DNA from 2 places in the Oscillibacter sp. KLE 1745 genome. Region 1 is predicted to be linked to the other one. Evidence: a T-box and tRNA genes for the amino acid it is inferred to sense, from the RefSeq annotation. Region 1 holds a T-box; the other holds one or more tRNA genes.

What was found. A T-box is a leader RNA that pairs with one kind of tRNA and senses whether it is charged. The one in region 1 lies ahead of HMPREF1546_RS12395 (glycine--tRNA ligase), so its partner is inferred to be a tRNA-Gly.
Region 2: it has a tRNA-Gly gene. The T-box ahead of HMPREF1546_RS12395 (glycine--tRNA ligase) is inferred to sense a tRNA for this amino acid. The anticodon was not compared.

What each region holds. Positions count from the first base shown of each region.
Region 1 covers NZ_KI271741.1:128,700-143,627, forward strand. Annotated here, with positions in the region: gene gyrA (DNA gyrase subunit A) at 1-2,061, opposite strand, end outside; gene gyrB (DNA topoisomerase (ATP-hydrolyzing) subunit B) at 2,156-4,105, opposite strand; gene HMPREF1546_RS18910 (hypothetical protein) at 4,329-4,484, opposite strand; gene remB (extracellular matrix regulator RemB) at 4,501-4,764, opposite strand; gene HMPREF1546_RS12340 (hypothetical protein) at 4,768-5,628, opposite strand; gene recF (DNA replication/repair protein RecF) at 5,743-6,846, opposite strand; gene HMPREF1546_RS12350 (RNA-binding S4 domain-containing protein) at 6,833-7,051, opposite strand; gene dnaN (DNA polymerase III subunit beta) at 7,056-8,168, opposite strand; gene dnaA (chromosomal replication initiator protein DnaA) at 8,426-9,742, opposite strand; gene rpmH (50S ribosomal protein L34) at 10,119-10,259, shown strand; gene rnpA (ribonuclease P protein component) at 10,381-10,725, shown strand; gene yidD (membrane protein insertion efficiency factor YidD) at 10,725-10,934, shown strand; gene HMPREF1546_RS12385 (YidC/Oxa1 family membrane protein insertase) at 11,086-12,216, shown strand; gene jag (RNA-binding cell elongation regulator Jag/EloR) at 12,232-13,056, shown strand; T-box leader at 13,211-13,419, shown strand; gene HMPREF1546_RS12395 (glycine--tRNA ligase) at 13,476-14,891, shown strand.
Region 2 covers NZ_KI271734.1:32,757-37,267, reverse strand. Annotated here, with positions in the region: partial or broken gene HMPREF1546_RS11090 (glucose-6-phosphate isomerase) at 1-1,155, opposite strand, end outside; gene HMPREF1546_RS11085 (D-alanyl-D-alanine carboxypeptidase family protein) at 1,286-2,407, opposite strand; tRNA gene HMPREF1546_RS11080 (tRNA-Gly) at 2,522-2,595, shown strand; tRNA gene HMPREF1546_RS11075 (tRNA-Ser) at 2,995-3,086, opposite strand; gene HMPREF1546_RS11070 (hypothetical protein) at 3,231-3,410, opposite strand; gene HMPREF1546_RS11065 (bifunctional histidine phosphatase family protein/GNAT family N-acetyltransferase) at 3,567-4,511, shown strand, end outside.

The DNA of each region.
Region 1 (14,928 bases):
ATCGTTCTCGTCAAAGCAGACTGCCATACCGTCATGGGTGGCGATGAGGATCTTCTGGCTGCCGTCAGTCTCCCGGACAGCGATCAGCTGGTCACCCTCCTCCATCCGCAGGGCACGGATGCCGTTGTTCCGCAGATTCTTCAGAGTATTGGCCGGCAGGCGCTTCACCGTGCCGTTCCGGGTAACCATGAAGAGGAAGCGGCCGTCGTCCTCAATGGACCGGGTATGGATCATGGCTTGGATCCGCTCGCCCTGCTCCACCTGAAGGATGTTGACGATGTTGGTCCCCTTGGCAGCCTTGCCGGACTCGGGGATTTGATATCCCTTCTTCCGGTAGACCTTGCCGGTGTCGGTGAAGAAGAGGATATAGTCGTGGGTGGAGGCAGTAAACACATCCACCACGTAGTCCTCCTCCCGGGTGGTGATGCCCTTCTTGCCCATGCCGCCCTTGGACTGGGCGGTGTACTCGCTGGCAGGTGTCCGCTTGATGTAGCCCGCCTGGGTCAGGGTGAAGACACACTGCTCCTCCTCGATCAGGTCCTCGATGTCGATCTCATCCTCCACATCCTGGATCTCCGTGACCCGGTCATCGCCGAATTTGTCGGAGATGGCCTGGAGCTCCTCCTTCAGCACCTTGCGCAGCAGCTCGTCGGAGGAGAGCAGCTGGTTGAAGTAGGCGATCTTTTCCTCCAGCTCCTTGTACTCCGCCTCCAGCTTCTCCCGGTCCAGGCCCTGAAGGGCTTTCAGCCGCATATCCAGAATGGCCTGGGCCTGGATATCGTCCAGACCGAAGCGGGACATCAGGTTCTCCTTGGCGTTGTCGTAGCTGCTGCGGATGATTTTGATAACCTCGTCGATGTTGTCCTGAGCCACCAGCAGACCCTCCAGCAGGTGGGCCCGCTCCTGGGCCTTGCGCAGGTCGTACTTGGTGCGGCGGATAATGACCTCCTCCTGGAAGGCCAGATACTCGTCAATGATGTGGCGCAGGGAGAGGATCTTGGGCTGAGACTGGTTATTCACCAGGGCCAGCATGTTGATGGCAAAGCTGGTCTGCAGCTGGGTCTGGGCGAACAGGCGGTTCAGCACCACCTGGGGGTTGGCGTCCCGCTTCAGCTCGATGACGATGCGCATTCCGTCCCGGTCGGACTCGTCCCGGATGTCGGAGATGCCGTCCAGACGCTTGTCTTCCACCTGGTCGGCCATGCTCTTGATGAGCATACGCTTGTTGACCTGGTAGGGGATCTCGGTGATGACAATGCGCGTGCGGTCCTTGCCGAACTCCTCAAACTCATGCCGGGCCCGGATCACCACCCGGCCCCGGCCGGTGGCATAGGCCTGCCGGATGCCGCTGCGACCCATGATGATGCCCCGGGTGGGGAAGTCCGGCCCCTTGACGTACTGCATCAGATCACTGAGCTGAGCCTCCGGATTGTCCAGCACGCAGATGCAGGCGCCGATCACCTCCCGCAGGTTGTGGGGCGGGATATTGGTGGCCATGCCCACCGCGATGCCGCTGGAGCCGTTCACCAGCAGATTGGGAAACCGGGAGGGCAGGACACGGGGCTCCTTGCGGGTCTCGTCGAAGTTGGGGTCCCAGTCCACAGTGTCCTTTTCAATGTCCCGCAGCATCTCGTCGGAGAGCCGGGACATCCGGGCCTCCGTGTACCGGTAGGCCGCCGGGGGATCGCCATCCACGGACCCGAAGTTGCCGTGGCCGTCCACCAGGGGATAGCGCATGGAGAAATCCTGAGCCAGGCGGACCAGAGCGTCATAGACGCTGGCGTCGCCGTGGGGATGGTACCGGCCCAGCACGTCGCCCACGCAGGTGGCGGACTTTTTGAAGGGTTTGTCCACCGTGAGGCCATCCTCATACATGGCGTAGAGGATCCGGCGATGGACGGGCTTGAGGCCATCCCGCACGTCAGGGAGAGCCCGGCCCACGATGACGCTCATGGCGTACTCAATGTAGGATTTCTCCATCTCGGGGACCAGCGGTGACTCCACGATCTTCTGTTCGGGGTACCGGATCTCCTCAGGATCGTATTGGGGCTTTTTGCTCATGTATCGTATCTCCTTTTTGTAGGGGCCGGCGCCCTCGCCGGCCCGCAAAGGCATATCTGATCGGACGGGCGGCCGAGGGCAGCCGCCCTACGGATCAATAGTCAAGATTGACCGCGTATTGGGCGTTGCGCTCGATAAATTCCTTCCGGGGCTCCACCTTCTCGCCCATCAGGATGGTAAAGGTCTCGTCCGCGGCCACGGCGTCATCCAGCGTGATGCGCCGGAGCGTCCGGGTGGTGGGATCCATGGTGGTCTCCCACAGCTCATGGGGGTTCATCTCACCCAGGCCCTTGAACCGGGAGATGTCGATCTTGGCGTTGGGGTTGTCGCCCCGCATCTCGGCGGCGATCTTCTCCCGCTGGATATCATCAAAGGCCACTCGGGTGGTCTTGCCACGGGTCAGCTTATACAGGGGCGGAACGGCGGAGTAGACATAGCCCTCCTCGATCAGGGGCCGCATGAAGCGGAAGAAGAAGGTCAGCAGCAGAGTACGGATATGGGCGCCGTCCACATCGGCATCGGCCATGATGATGACCTTGTGATACCGGAGCCTGTTCAGATCGAACTCATCCCCGATGCCCGCGCCCAGGGCTGTGATGACGGGCTGGAGCTTGTCGTTGCCGTAGACCTTGTCTGCCCGGGCCTTCTCCACGTTCAGCATCTTGCCCCACAGGGGGAGAATGGCCTGGAACCGGGAATCCCGCCCCTGGGTGGCGGAGCCGCCTGCGGAGTCTCCCTCGACGATATAGAGCTCCGTCAGCTCCGGATTGTTCTCATTGCAGTCCCGCAGCTTATCCGGCATGGCGGCGCCGCCGAGAGCCGTCTTGCGGCGGATGGATTCCCGGGCCTTTTTGGCGGCCTCTCTCGCCCGATTGGCAGTGAGAGCCTTATCCAGGATCATCCGGCCCACCTGGGGGTTCTCCTCCAGGAAGATCTCCAGCTTTTCGGAGACGATGTTATTCACCAGGGTCCGGATCTCACTGTTGCCCAACTTCGACTTGGTCTGGCCCTCAAACTGGGCCTCTGTCAGCTTGACGGAAATGACGCAGGTGAGGCCCTCCCGGCAGTCCTCGCCGGAGACCTTCTCGTCATCCTTCAGCAGCTTGATCTTCCGGCCGTAGGCGTTCAGCACATTGGTGAGAGCCCGCTTGAAGCCCTCCTCGTGCATGCCGCCCTCCGGCGTGTGGACGTTGTTGGCGAAGGAGAGGATCGTCTCGTTGTAGCCGTCGTTATACTGCATGGCCACTTCCGCCACGGAGTCCTCCCGGGCTCCGGACATGTAAATCACGTCGTTGTGAAGCACATCCTTGCTCTTGTTCAGCCAGGTAACAAACTCCCGGATGCCGCCCTCGAAGCACATGTTGTCCTCCTGCTCCCGTCCGGGGCGGGCGTCCACAGTGCGGATGCACAGGCCAGCGTTCAGGAACGCCTCCTCCCGCATCCGGGTGTGGAGGGTATCGTAATTGTACTCCGTATCCTCGAACATCTCCGGGTCCGGCTTAAAGGTGACAGTGGTGCCGGTGTGGTCTGTATCTCCCACAATGGTCATGGGCTGGGTCACATTGCCCCTGGAGAACTTCATCTCATAGATATGTCCGTCCCGGTGGACCTGGACCGTCAGCCATTCGGAAAGGGCGTTCACCACACTGGCGCCCACGCCGTGGAGACCGCCGGAGACCTTGTAGCCCCCACCGCCGAACTTGCCGCCGGCGTGGAGGACGGTGTACACCACCTCCAGGGCGGGCTTGCCGGTCTGGGCCTGGATGTCCACGGGGATGCCACGGCCATTGTCCACCACGGTGATGGTGTCCCCCTCGTTGATTCGCACCAGGATGTCGGTGCAGTAGCCGGCCAGTGCCTCGTCGATGGCGTTGTCCACGATCTCATAGACCAGATGGTGCAGGCCGGAGGTGGACGTGGAGCCGATATACATGCCGGGCCGCTTCCGGACGGCTTCCAGGCCTTCCAGCACCTGAATCTCCGATGCGTCGTACTCGTTGGCCGTGTCCACCGCAGTGGAGTTCAACAGTTCATTTTCTGCCATGCAGGTTCTCCTTTCAGGATATTCATATCCGTTCCAAGGCAAGAAGAGCCGGGCCGGAGCCGCCTCCGGCCCGTTTCTCCTTGCCCTGAACCATGTAAGTTGGAATCAAATGCGTAATTTCTTTAAAATGGGATATATCAGCAGAGCCAGGAGGGCGGCGAACAGCGCCACCCAGGCAAAATACAGCAGCAGAAGGAACACGCTGTACACCAGAAGCAGAGGGCTAGACCAGCCGTCTCCGGCGCCTGCTGTAATTTTGCAGCAGGACCAGCTGCACCGTGAACACTGCCGCCAGAAAGAGCACCAGAGTTCCTGTCTCCAGGGATGTGAACAAGGATAAAAAGTGGGGAAGGTTTACCAGTGTCGTATATGCCGCCATGGGATCCCCCCCTGGCTCATTCCAGGTTTCCGCTCTCCGCCCGCTTCTGGAGGGTGGTGGAATTCAGCTGGCTGAGGTACACGATCTGCCGGTGATAGGGGTGATCGCACACCACGAAGGACTTGGGGATCTCGCCGGACACGTCCAGCACCACGCCCTCTTTCTCCGCGGCCGCCAGATACTCCCGGGTCCGCTTGCCGTAACTGCATTTGTCCAGATCAAAGATGCCGATGACCCGGCGGTCGGGAAGGATTTCGTTTTGGCCGATATGCAGGTACATCGTTCATGCCCCCTCTGGAACCTGGAGTAAATCGTAAAACCACAGGCGCTGCCGGACTATCTTTTGGAACGTTCCTTCATAATTTTCATAAATGACCACGGACAATTTTTCCTCTGGATCTCCGCTGTAAACGGCGACTGTCTTTCGAAAGTCCCCGGTACTCAGCTTTTCTGTAATGATCCTGATGCCCTCTTCCCGGTCGAAAATATCATAGTACAAAGTGCCGATTTCGCCGAACTGCGCGATGGTGCCGACCTCGGAAAACTGATACTGCCCTTCCTCCAGAAATTCTGACAAAATCTTCTGGACATCCGCGTGTTCCGCCGGAACCAAGCCGTTAATTGTGACTTTATCCCCTTCGCCGATGGCTGCCTGAACAGAAGAACTCGCCTCCAGAGCGGAGAGAATCTTCCGGTCCGTATCCGTAATGGCCAGCTCCGGGATCTCGGACAGCGCATTTTCCTCACTGATGACTTCCTCCACCATGGTGTAATTGGCCGCCCGCATCTCGTGCAAGATCAGTACGCCGAAGCCGACAGCCAGCGCCGCGCCGGAGCACAGCGCCATTCCCCGGCATATCCACTTTTTCCAGCGGAGATCCCCTGTGGTCCGCAACTGGGAAAGGCTCCATCCAAAGAGGAGTGCACATCCATAAGCTGCCCAGAACCCCAGCAGGAAGGACAGCGAAAGGGAGGACTGTGCCAGCAGACAGAGAGCCAGTCCCAATGCGCCCGCCAGCACCGGAAGAGACAGCAGCCAGCAGTTTTTCCGGCAGAGCAGCCCCACCAGCAGCTCCCACAGAAATCCAATGAGCGGGACGCCAAAGACAATGAGGGGCAGCGCATGATACCAAATCCAGTCCATTCTGCCTTTCCCTGCTTTCACTCTGTTTTCTGCTGTCAAAAAGAGAAAATCCACTTCCCGCAGACAGCTGATGTACTGCAGGGCTCCTGCGCTCACGCTTGGTCGCGGTGTTCTTCACCCGATGGCGCCCTGTTTCACATGGAACACCTTCCCACCCAGAAGGACCGGCAGCCGATCATCTTCGCAGCAGGTAATGAACACCTGCCCCCCCGCGATGCGGTTGAGAACGAACTCCTGCCGGCGGGGATCCAGCTCACTGAGAACGTCATCCAGCAGCAGCACCGGGTATTCGCCGGTGGCGTTCTGGTAGATTTCCCGCTCCGCCAGCTTCAGCGCCAGAGCCGCGGTGCGGGTCTGACCCTGGGAAGAGTAGGATTTGGCCTCCCGGCCGTCGATGGTGATGACCAGATCGTCCTTGTGGGGGCCGGAGAGGCACATCCGGGAGGCCCGCTCCGCCCCCTGGTGGGATTCCATGTGGGCCCGGAGCTGCTCCGTGAGAACCTCCACCTCCGCCGCCGGGTCCGTGACGGAGGAAACAGTCTGATAGGTGATCTCCAGGCGCTCCCTTCCGCCGGAGCACTCCCGATGGTGGCGGGCGGCATAGCGCTTCAGCGCCTCCGCGAACTGCCGGCGGTAGTGGACCAGCACTGCGCCGAAACGAACCATCCGTTCGTTAAAGTCCGGCAGCAGCTCCAGGAGATCCGGCCGCTCCTCACTGTCCCGCAGAATGCGGGTCTTGTGGTCATAGAGCCGGTGGTACTCCGCCAGAGCGGCCGCGTATCTCGGCCGCAACTGGCAGAGTGCGGTGTCCATGAAGCGCCGCCGGGCGGCGGCCCCCTCCCGGATCAGATACAGGTCGTCCGGGCAGAAGAATACGGTGTGGTATACCTGACTCAGGGCGGCGCTGTTTTTGGCAGGCACCTGATTCACCCACATCTTCCGCCGCCGGTCCCGGTACAGCTCCACCCGGGTGCGGAACTCCCGGTCTCGGGCGGAGATCCCGGCTTCCAGCACAGCGGCGGGCGCATCGAAGGCAATCATCTCCCGGTCCGTCCTGGCCCGGGGGGATTTCCCGCAGGAGAGGTAGACGATAGCCTCCAGCAGATTGGTCTTGCCCTGGGCGTTCTCCCCGAAGATCACATTGCAGTCCGGGTCAAAGGATACCCGCTGGCCGGAGTAGTTGCGGAAATGCTGCAGCTCCAGCTCAAGAATCCGCATAGGCCACCGTATAATGGGCGCCCTGGAAGGCCACATCGTCTCCGGGGCGGATCTTTTTGCCCCGCATGGTGCAGATCTCGCCGTTGACGGTGACCTCGCCGCCCTGGATCCGCTCCTTTGCCTCGCCGCCGGAGGACACCAGATTGGCGAATTTCAGCAGGTCCTGGAGCTTGATGAACTCCGTGTGAATCGTGATCGTCTCCATCTGCTCACTCCGCGCTCTTCAGCCGCACCGGCAGGACCATATAGAGGAAGTTTTCCTCCCCCTCCGTGGGGACGATGATGGCGGGGGAGACGCCGGTATTCAGCTCGATCTTCACCGTGTCCGCCGGCGCGTACCGGAGAGCCTCCATCAGATAGCGGTTGTTGAACCCGATCTCCAGCCCGCCGCCGTCACCGGACAAGCGGCAGATATCCTTGGCCTCGCCGTTTCCGGTCTTGGCGGAGAGCAGCACCTTGTCGTGGTCAAACAGGCACCGGACCGGACTCTTCTGCTTTTCGGAGATCACCACACTGACGCGGTCAATGCTCTCGATCAGGGCCTTGGTGTCCGCGATGACGGAGATGGGATTCTTCCGTGGGATGGCATTCTTATAATCCAGGAACTCTCCCTCCAACCGGCGGCAGATCAACTCCGTGTCTCCTACCTCAAATAGAATATGACTTTTGCCCAGGGTCACGGCAGCCAGATCCTCCACGTCGGAACAGATATTTTTCACCTCGCCCAGGGCGCTGCCCGGCGCCACAAAGGAAAAGGCGCCGCCGTCGATCTTTTCCAGCGGCTCCCGCCGGATGGCCAGACGGAATCCGTCCACCGCCACCATAGTCAGGCCCTGGTCCGTGATCTCGAACAGGGCACCGGTATGGATGGGGCGGCTCTCATTGGTGGAGACAGCGAAGGCCGTCTCCTCGATCATGGCACGCAGCAGCTTCTGTTGGATGGAGACGGAAAAATCATCCTCCACCATGGGCAGCTCCGGGTAATCCGCCGCGGAGAGGCCCAGGATATCAAAGTCCGCATCGCCGCAGGAGAGATGAACCAGCTGTTTGTCATCTGCGGTGAAAACCACCACATCGTCGGGCATCCGGCGGATGATGTCGCCGAAGAGGCGGGCGTTTAAAACAATCTCGCCGGGTTCCGTTACATCGGTGGAGACCTTCGTACGGATGCCGGTCTGCAGGTTGTAGCCGGAAATGGTCAGCTGGCTGTCCGCGTGGAGCAGCAGCCCTTCCAGCGCGGGAATGGAGCTCTTCTGGGCCACGGCGCGGCTGGTGACGGCGATGGCGCTTTGCAGAAGGGCTTTTTCACAGGAGAATTTCATGCATGCACTTCCTCTCTAGTCGGGGTTTGAAGATATGGGTCGGAATCGCTCTTTTGAAAAAGAAAGAAATGTATTTTTTAGAAAAAGCAGCCGTAGGGAAAAAAGCTGTGGAAAAGGCGGGGAAAGGCTTGCGCTGTCGGATTTTGAGGCTCCACAGGGGATGTGGAAGGATCCGGGGATTTTTCCACGGACTTTTTTGAAAGACCATTTTCCACAGGGAAGTTTTTCTTTTCCACGGAAGATGTGGAGAAATCTGGTCACCGCTTGGAGTTGATATTCGTCTTGATCTCCTTCACCATTTCGGCAAACGCAGCGTCCTTCTTCATCTTCTTTTCGATTTGCTGGATGGAGTAGAGGACGGTGGAGTGGTCCCGGTTGTCAAAGACCTTGCCGATCTCATCCAGACTGAGGTTCGTCATGGAGCGGATCAGGTACATGGCAATCTGCCGGGCGGAGACCGCGTCCCGCACCCGCTGCTGGCCCCGGATCACGGACTCGTCCAGACTGTAATATTTGGAGATATACTCAAGGATGGCCTCCGGCGTGGGGACATACTCGTTGCTGCGGCGCAGCATGTCCTGGATGGCCCGGGTGACGGTTTCTTCGTCGGTGTCGTTGCCCAGCAGATCCTTGTAGGCCAGGATCTTGTTGATGGTGCCCTCCAGCTGGCGGACGTTGGCGGTGACGTTTTCGGCGATGTAGGCGGAGATTTTGTCCGGCAGCTCCATGCCCAGCAGGGCGGCCTTGTTCTTCACGATGGCAAGGCGCGTCTCAAAATCCGGCGGCGCTACGTCCACCAGCAGGCCCCACTCGAACCGGGTGCGGAGGCGGTCCTCCAGCTGGGTCATCTCAGAGGGGGGGCGGTCAGAGGTCAGGACGATCTGCCGGCCGGACTCGTACAGGGTGTTGAAGGTATGGAAGAACTCCTCCTGCGTCTGCTTTTTGCCGGCGATGAACTGCACGTCGTCCACCAGCAGCAGGTCCGCCTGACGGTACTTCTCCCGCATCTCCGCGGTCTTGCCCTCCCGGATAGCATCCACCAGCTCGTTGGTCAGGTCGTCGCCCTTGACGTAAGCGATCTTGGACCGGGGATCGTTCCGGCGGATGACGTTGGCGATGGCATAGATCAGATGGGTCTTGCCCAGGCCGGAGTCCCCGTAGATCAGCAGGGGGTTGTAGTTCTGAGCAGGATGCTCCGCCACGGAGACGGAGGCGGCATAAGCCAGCTTGTTGGAAGGGCCCACCACGAAGGTCTCGAATGTGAACTCCGCGGAAGTGAACCGCTCACTCTGGCGGTGCGGGCGGTTATCCTTGAGCTCTGCGTAATCCAGGTCGTCCAGAATCTTCACTTCAAAATCCGTGGAGAAAATGTCGTGAAGGGAGGCCTTGATGTTTTTCATGAACAGGGACTCGATATAGCCTTTTTTAAAGTCGTTGGAACAGTGGAGGATAAACGTATTGCCCTGGATGTCCACAGCCTCCAATTCGTCGAACCAGGTGGCGATGGTGGTCTCCGAGAGCTCGCCCTTCAGCTGGGATAGTACATTGTCCCACACGTCGGCGACGGAATTCAAAAGGAAACACCTCTCTCTAGTAAAAAATAGACATGGCAGTACGCTTTATTATACCAAAGACAGCCGGAAATTACAACACTTATTCTAATAATAAGAACCAAGGAGATCCGCCTGCACAGGCAACAAGATATAGCGGCTTTGGACATCATGGGACACCAGATTTTGAAATTTTCGAGAATCGCAACTGAAAAAAGAAAAAAATACGGAAATTTCGCAAAACTTTTAAGTTTTAGTTGACATATTTTCAAACAGTCTGTATAATATCGGTTGCGCCGCGATCATGCGGTCTTGATCTGTTTACTGCGCCGCCCTTTAGGCGGTGTCGAGTAAGTGCCGCCCTCAAAAGGGCCGCAATTCTGACAGGAGGTGTCTCAACATGGCAACGAAACGTACCTATCAGCCCAAGAAGCTGCACGGCCAGAAGGTCCACGGTTTCCGCAAGAGAATGGCAACCGCCAACGGCCGCAAGGTCCTGGCCCGTCGCCGCGCCAAGGGCCGCGCCCGTCTGTCCTACTGAGAAACGGACCGTGCGGGAGACACTTGAACAACGTCTTCAGGGACGGCGGGAATTCTGTGATTCCTCCGTCCCTCGTTGAGTTTGTGTCAGATGTGTCAAATGGGAGAAGGCAGGTGGCAGCATGAAGCGGGCAGTGACCCTGAAAGAGAATTATGAGTTCCGCCGGCTGTACCAGAAGGGCGCCTCCGCCGTGGGCGGAGGGATGGTGCTTTACTGCCGGAAAAACCGGCTGGGGCACAACCGCCTGGGCGTGACGGTATCCGTCAAGCTGGGTCATGCGGTGGTCCGCAACCGGGCCCGCCGCCGCCTGCGGGAGGTCTACCGGCTCAATTCCGGACGGCTCCGCCAGGGGTACGATATGATTCTAGTAGCCAGGGGACGGACCCTGACTGCCTCCTGGAAGGAGCTGAACGATACCTTCCTGCGTCTTTGCAGGAAGCTGGAGCTGCTGGAGGACCGGTCATGATGAAAAAGGTCCTGCTGGCCCTGGTGAAATTTTACCGGGTGGCCATCTCCCCGTACCGGCCGCCTTGCTGCCGGTATATTCCCACCTGTTCCCAATATGCGCTGGAGGCGATTGAGAAGTACGGCGCCCTCAAGGGCGGCTGGCTGGCGTTCCGGCGTATCCTGCGCTGCAATCCGTTTCACAAGGGAGGATATGATCCGGTCCCATGAGAGGAGGGGACAAGCCCCTCTGCCGGACCCTGTGCTGCTGTCCGGCCGTCTGTCAGCCGGCACTGCGGAATGCGGACAGGCCGAAAGCGGAAATGCTCCGCTCTGCGGGCGCTGAAAGCCCGGGTCCCATTACAATTTGGAGGAAGCATCTATGTTTTCAACCATCGGATACGCAATTTGTATCCCGTTTGCGGCCCTGCTGCGGCTGTTTTACAACCTGACAGGGTCCTACGGCGTGTCCCTGATCCTGTTCACGCTGGTCATCAAGCTGATCCTGCTGCCCTTCCAGATGAAGTCCAAGAAGAGCATGGTGCGGATGAGCCGCATGTCCGGCAAGATGCAGGAGATCCAGAAGAAATACGCCAACAACCAGCTGAAGATGCAGGAGGAGATGCAGAAGTTCTACCAGGAAGAGGGCTTCAATCCCATGAGCGGCTGCCTGTGGAGCTTTCTGCCCCTGCCCATTCTGATGGCCCTGTACTATATCATCCGGGAGCCCATTGTCTACTTCATGAACTTCGGCGGCAAGGACGCCGGTCTGGCGGTAGTGAATGCGGCCAGAAGTCTGATTGAAGGCGCCGGTATTGAGATCGTGGCCAGCCCTGGCTATGAGCAGATCGCCATTTCCAACATCATTAACAGCCAGTTCCCCGACTTCATTGCAGAGCATCCCGGCTGGGTGAACATCGACTACCACTTCCTGGGGATTGACCTGATCCAGACGCCCTGGAGCGCTGTCAGCAGCCTCTCCACGGGCATCACGCTGGCCGCGGTGGGACTGATTCTGATTCCCATCATTTCCGGTGTGTTCAGCTTCCTGCTGAGCAAGGTCAGCATGAGCCAGTCCGCCCAGACTGCGGCTGCCAACGGCTCCACCAAGATGATGATGTGGATGATGCCTCTGATGTCTATCTACATCGCCTTCATCGTGCCCGCCGCCCTGGGCGTGTATTGGGCTGCCCAGAGCGCGTTCTCCATTATCCAGGAGATGGTCCTGGGCAAGTTCTACACCAAGAAGCTGCAGGAAGAGGAGGACGCCCGGCAGGAGATGATCCAGGCGGACCGCCAGAAGCGGATGGAGGAGGCCAAGCTGCTTCAGGAGCAGCAGCGTCAGCAGGCCGCACAGAAGAAGAGCCTGAAGGAAAAGCGGCAGGCGGCGCAGGAGGCCAAGGCCCTGAAGGCCAAAAAGGCGGCCACCAGCACCACGGAAGCGGGCCGTGTGGGAGACCGGCCCTATGCCCGCGGCCGGTCCTACAAGGAGGACCGCTATGATGATCAGTAAGGAGCTTGTTACGCCATGAGACAGTTTATTGATGTAACGGGCAAGACCGAGGATGAGGCCATCCAGAATGCCCTGCGGCAGCTTGGCCTGGACCGGGACGATGTGTCCGTTGAGATTTTGGAGCGAGCAAAGTCCGGTTTTCTGGGTCTGGGCAGCTGCCCGGCCAAGGTCCGGGTGAGCTACGGCCCGGAGGAGGAAGAGGAGATTCTCGCCCCCGCGCCTGCCCCCAAGGAGAAGCCGCAGGAAGAGCGGCCTAAGCCCCCCAAAGCGGAAAAGCCGCCCAGACAGGAGCGCAAGCCGGCGGAGGCGCCGGCGCCCGCCCCGGAGGAGAAGACCCGGCAGTCCGCTCCCGTGCAGACACTGGGCGAAGAAGTGGATGACGAGAAGGCCCAGGCCATCCGTAAGTTCCTCTCCGGCCTGCTGGAGCAGATGGAGAGTGCTGCGGAGATCCACATCTATCTGCTGGAGAAGGGCCGCTACAAGGTGATCCTGGAGGGCAAGAATCTGGGCGCACTGATCGGCCGCCGGGGCGAGACTCTGGACGCCATCCAGCAGCTGACCAGCTATGCGGTGAACCGCAGCGGCAGCGGCCGGGTGCGGGTGCAGCTGGACGCGGAGAATTACCGGGAAAAGCGGGAGCAGAGTCTTCAGCATCTGGCCCGGAAGGTGGCCGCCAAGGTCACCAAGTACCGCCGCAGCGTGACACTGGAACCTATGAATGCCTATGAGCGGCATGTGATCCATACGGCGCTGCAGGATGTGCCCAATGTGACGACCTACTCCACCGGAACGGAGCCCAACCGCCGGGTGATCGTGGCCTACGATCGGGAGAAAAAGTAAATTGGGAAAGGCCGCCCTATAGGGCGGCCTTTTTCTGCGCTTCGGATAAGGGATCAGACCAGGGTCCGGGTGAGAGAGTGCCCTGCCTGGTGCGGCTTCTGTGGGACTCGGCCTTGACATTCTGATGAAAACGTGATACAGTTCTCACGATATCCAAAAGGCAGTGACAGGGAGAAGTATCCCCCATACCCCGGCAAAGAGAGAGGGCGGCTGGTGTGAGCCCTTGCGGGGAGGCGGAAGAACAGGCACCCTGGAGCCGCGGGGCGGAAATGCCCTGCCGGTCCCCGCCGTTACCGGGTGAAGAGTGCGCGTCAGCCAGGCGCGAATTCAGGTGGAACCACGGACTGATTGTTCGCCCTGAGCCGAAAACCGGCTCGGGGCGTTTTTTCTGTCCGGGCCGCCGTAAAGGAGAATGGAACATGAAAAACACCGAGAAGACCATGGAGAAGATCGTGGCCCTGTGTAAGAACCGGGGATTCGTATTCCCCGGCAGTGAGATCTATGGCGGCCTTGCCAACAGCTGGGACTACGGTCCCCTGGGCGTGGAGATGAAGAACAATGTCAAGCGGGCCTGGTGGAAGAAATTCGTCCAGGAGAATCCCTACAACGTGGGACTGGACTCTGCCATTTTGATGAATCCCCAGGTGTGGGTGGCCAGCGGCCACGTATCCACCTTCAACGATCCTCTGATTGACTGCAAGGCCTGCAAGATGCGCCATCGGGCGGACAAGCTGGTGGAGAGCTATGTGCAGGAGCACGGCATGGACGTGAACGTGGAGGCCATGACCCAGGAGGAGCTGGTGGCATTCATCCGGGACAACCAAGTGCCCTGCCCCGGTTGCGGCAAGAGCGACTTCACCGACATCCGCAAATTCAACCTGATGTTCAAGACCCACCAGGGCGTCACGGAGGACACCGCCAACGAGGTGTACCTGCGGCCGGAGACCGCCCAGGGCATTTTTGTCAACTTCCCCGCCATCCAGCGGACCACCCGCCGGAAGCTGCCCTTCGGCGTGTGCCAGATCGGCAAGTCCTTCCGCAACGAGATCACCCCGGGCAATTTCATTTTCCGCATCCGGGAGTTCGAGCAGATGGAGCTGGAGTTCTTCTGCAAGCCGGACACGGATCTGGAGTGGTTCCAGTATTGGCGGACGTACTGCCACGACTGGCTGAAGGGCCTGAACATCAAGGAGGAGAATCTGCGGCTGCGGGATCACGAGCCCGAGGAGCTGAGTTTCTACTCCAAGGCCACTACGGACTTTGAGTATCTGTTCCCCTTCGGCTGGGGGGAACTGTGGGGTGTGGCGGACCGGACCAACTACGACCTGACCCAGCATCAGGAGCACTCCGGCCAGGATCTGACCTATTTCGATCAGGAGAAGAACGAGCACTATATCCCCTATGTGGTGGAGCCCTCCCTGGGCGCGGACCGGATGACCCTGGCCCTGCTGGTGGAAGCCTACGATGAAGAGGTGGTGGATGCAGAAAAGAACGACGTCCGCACCGTCATGCGGTTCCATCCGGCCATCGCGCCTTTTAAGTGCGCGGTGCTGCCCCTTTCTAAGAAGCTCTCCGAAAAGGCCCGTGAGATCCAGGCGGAGCTCAGCAAGGACTGGATGGTGGATTTTGACGACACCGGTTCCATCGGCAAGCGGTACCGCCGGGAGGACGAGATCGGCACGCCCTACTGCATCACGGTGGATTTCGACACCGTGGGCGACGCGGATAAGGCTGGCGACAACTGCGTTACCGTCCGGGACCGGGACACCATGGAGCAGGTGCGGCTGCCTATCGACCAGCTGAAGAGCTATCTGGCGGAGAAACTGGCATATTGATGCCTGTGTCGATCCTGCTCCAGAACGCCGCGGCGCG
Region 2 (4,511 bases), on a different contig from region 1:
TGCCGGCGTCCTGCCGGAGGTCTCCACGATCAGGTTGGGCACGCCGCCCTCCGTGTGGGCCAGCAGGGTGCCCTCCATGGCCCGGTCCCGGATGAAGTCCAGGGACTTGCCCGCCAGGAAGTTCAGCCCGTCGCCGTCCGCCTCGTCCGCCGGGACTGTCAGCTGTCGGTCGGAGGGACCCAGGCGCACCACGGTCTCAAACATCAGGCGCTTGCCCTCCTGGATGTACTGGCCCATGGAGTGGAGGTCCGCGGTGAACTCCACGCTGGCGGGGAAGAGGCCCTTGCCCTCCTTGCCCTCGCTCTCGCCGAAGAGCTGCTTCCACCACTCCGCCATGAACCGGAACGCCGGGTCATAGCAGGCCAAGAGCTCAATGGACCGGCCCGCCCGGTACAGCTCGTACCGGATGGCGGCGTACCGCCAGGCAGGGCACCGGAAGGAAGCCTCGGTGCAGGTCTCCATCATCTCCGCCGCTCCCTGCATCAGGGCGGTGATATCCACCCCGGCCACGGCGATGGGTAGCAGACCCACGGCGGTCAACACGCTGTATCGGCCGCCCACGTCGTCAGGGACCACGAAGGTCTCCCACCCCTCAGCATCCGCCAAGGATTTCAGGGCGCCACGGGCCTTGTCCGTGGTGGCGTAGATCCGCTCCCGGGCGCCCTCCCGGCCGTACTTCTTCTCCAAGGCCTCCCGGAAGAAGCGGAAGGCCACGGCGGGCTCAGTAGTGGTGCCCGACTTGGAAATCACGTTGACGGAGAAATCCACATCCGCCACCAGGTCCAGCACCTCCCCCATAGCGTCGGAGGAAAGGCCATTGCCCACAAAGTAGATGTTGGGGGTATCCTTGCGCTTCAGGTTGTAATTGGGAGAGCACAGGCAGTCGATGACACCCCGGGCGCCTAAGTACGAGCCGCCGATCCCGATGACCACCAGGGCCTGGGAGTTGGCCCGGATCCGGGACGCGGCCGCCTGGATGCGGGCGAACTCCTCCCGGTCATAGTCCCGGGGCAGATGGACCCAGCCGGTGAACTCTCCGCCGGCACCGCTGCCGCTCTGGAGCTTCTCATGGGCCCGCTTCAGCCGCGGCGCCAGGACCTCCTCATAGGGCAGGGGCAGAAAAGACTGTAATTGGAACGATTTGACATCCAGCATCATGACCGGCCTCTCTTTCGTAAAGCTGCGCGGGTTTGTTGCCTTATTATACCATGCCCCGAAACGGGACACAAGGGAAAGCGGTCGCAATCCGCCGGGATTTCAGGGGGCGCAGCGCCCCCCACCGCCGTCAGCCGCAGAGGAAGGCCGTCCGCAGCATCTGGACCAGCATCTGGCTGAAGGTGACCCGTGGGATCTCCTCTCCTGCCAGGATGGGCAGCTCCGCCACGACTTCTTCCCCGGAGGTGATGGTGAGGGTCCCCAGTTGACTGCCCGCCGCCACCGGCGCCTCCACAGAGTCCGCCAGGGTGACCAGCTGCTGCAGGCTGCCCGCCTTGGTCTTTTCCAGCAGGAGGTGCGTGTTCTCCCCCAGCACCGGCTGCACTGTGGCCTGGGTCCCCAGGGACACGGGCACCGGCGGCAGGGCGGACTCCGGCACCACATTCTCCAGCGTGTAGGTGGAAAAGCCGTAGTTCAGCAGATTGGTGGCATCCTCAAACCGCTGGGTGGAGGTTGGTGCCTTCATGATGACGGCGATCAGCTCCATGCCGTCCCGCTCGGCCGTACCAGAGAGGCAGTACAGCGCACTGTCTGTTGAGCCGGTCTTCAGGCCGGTGGCTCCCTGGTAGAAGCGGATCAGGCGGTTGGTGTTCACCAGGGAGGAGGCTCCGTCCCGCAGGGAATCCATCCAGATGGTGGTGTACTGGCGGATGTCCGGGTGGTTTCGGATCAGTTCCCGGCTCATAAGGGCGATGTCGTATGCGGAGGTGACATGCCCCTCCGCCGGCAGGCCGGTGGCATTGCAGAAGTGGGTATCGGCCATGCCCAACTCCGCGGCCCGCTGGTTCATTCGCTCCACAAAGGCCTCCTCGCTGCCGGCCACCGTCTCCGCCAGCGCCACGGCGCAGTCGTTGGCAGAGACAACGCACACCGCCTTCAGCATATCGCTGACCGTCATCTGCTCATTCTCCTTCAGCCAGATCTGGCTGCCGCCCATGGAGCAGGCGTGGGCCGACGCGGTGACCACGTCGTCATAGTGGAGCTGTCCGGCGTCGATGGCCTCCATGGTCAGCAGCAGCGTCATGACCTTGGTGACGCTGGCGGGCTCCAGCTTGGCATGTTCGTCCTTGGCGAAGAGGACGGTGCCCGTCTCCTTTTCCATCAGCAGAGCCGAGGGCGCGGATACTTCCAGCGCCTGGGCACTGCTCCCCAGCGCCAGCAGGGCGCACAGCAGCACGACGAGTTTTTTCATGGTGATCCCCCTTTGCTTCGATGGTAGAATCTATGTCCGCGAAAAGGCGTTCATGCCGGAGAAGATTTGGGGGTTGCAAAATATGAAGCGGTCTGGTATAATAACAACTCAGATGCGGCTGTAGTTCATCGGTAGAACGGCAGCTTCCCAAGCTGCATAGGTGGGTTCGACTCCCATCAGCCGCTCCAAAAGAAAATGCGACTTGTTTCGACAAGTCGCATTTTCTTTTGGGTTTCGCTCCCGTTGGTCGCTCCACCCTTCAGTGATTGAAATGCTCGGGCGAAGTGAATTCGCCCTGCGCCAAGGTTTTGCCTGTGGTAAAACGCTTGTACGGCGCAAAGGCGCTGCCGGCCAGAAGGCCGGTTAGATGCTTCTCAAGAAAAATTGCAAATTTGAATGCAAGAGAGTTCGACCGACCTGAGAGGATTTGGATTGTTACCCCTTGCCATGAAAGAGAGACATCTGCTAAAAGCAGATGTCTCTCTTTCGTTCCGCCGCCTTTCCGCCAAGGGGTTTTCCTGCGGTGAAAACGCTTGCAGGACGCAAAAAAGAAAAGCCTTGAAACCTGACGGTTTCAAGGCTTTCTGTGGCGGAGAAGGAGGGATTCGAACCCTCGAGACCCTTTAGGGGCCTACATGATTTCCAATCATGCGCCCTCGACCAACTAGGCGACTTCTCCATAGCTGTTCTGGTTCTAATTTCTGTATACGAGGCGTCGCCAAATGCGACAGCGTTATTATTATACCAGAGCTTTTCCCAAAGTCAAGCCCCAAAAACGATTTTATCAAAAAAGGCGGAGAGCCGAGGCTCCCCGCCCTGCGCGTCAGCGCATTTCGGAAACGATGCTGTCCACGGCATGGTCCACGGCGACACCCAGCTTGTGGATACTCTTTCCCACCTGCGTTTTCATGGGATCCCTGCCGTAGGGCATCATCATTCCCACTGCCGCGCCGGCCATCAGTCCGGCGCCGATACCGACCCAAAATCCGGTACACATTCTCATCTTCAGTCACTCCTTTGCGGCCTGAGCGTAGTATAGCCGCTTTCCCGGAAAAAAAACGCGCCGGAGCGATTTGCCAGAAAGCGGCAGATCCGCTATAATGACGATAGCGATATCCAAACATCAAAACGGCGGGCCCGGGCCCGGACGGAGGAAACCATGACCACCATCTATCTGATTCGCCACGCAGAGGCGGAGGGCAACCTGTACCGCATCGCCCAGGGACAGGCCAACAGCAGCATCACAGACCGGGGCGAGCGGCAGATCCAGGCGCTGGCGCGCCGATTCGCGGATATTCCCATCGACGCGGTCTACGCCAGCGACCTCTACCGCACCTGCGCCACCGCCAGCGCCATATACAAGCCCAAGGGCCTGCCCCTGCACCGGCGGCGGGACCTGCGGGAGATCTGCGTGGGCGTGTGGGAGGAGAAGACCTGGGGAGAGATCGCCCGGCAGGACCCGGCGCAGCTGGAAAACTTCAACCACCGGCTCCACCTGTGGCACGTAGAGGGCGCGGAGACGCCCCAGGCAGTCCAGACCCGGCTGCTGGCGGCCGTGCGGGACATTGCGGCGGCCAATGACGGAAAAACGGCGGCGGTGTTCTCTCATGGCTGCGCCATCCGCCTGCTGCTGGCGGCCCTACAGGGCATCCCGCTGGAGGAGCTGGGGAAGACGCCCACCGGCAGCAACACCGCTGTCTCTCTGCTGCGGGCGGAGGGGGCGCGGATCCAGGTGGTCTGGCGGGACGATGCGAGCCATCTGACAGACCCGGCCTTCACCCAAGGATGCACCGTGAAGCAGCGGGCCAACGGACTGGAGCCCGGCCTCTATTTCCGCCCCCTGGCGCGGGAGCAGGCGGAGTTTCCGGCGGCGTGGGCGGGGACCTCCGGGGCACCGCCCGCCGGGGCGCCTGTACTGGCGGGGTATCTGGATGGAACGCCTGTGGGCGCGGTGGCCTTTGACGACGGCCGGGAATCGGAGCGGGGCTGCGGCTGGATCCCCCTGCTGGCAGTGGCAGAGCCCTGGCGGCGCCGGGGTTACGGCGTGCAGCTGATCGGCCAGGCAGTGATGCACTATCGCCCCATGGGCCGGGACCGCCTGCGG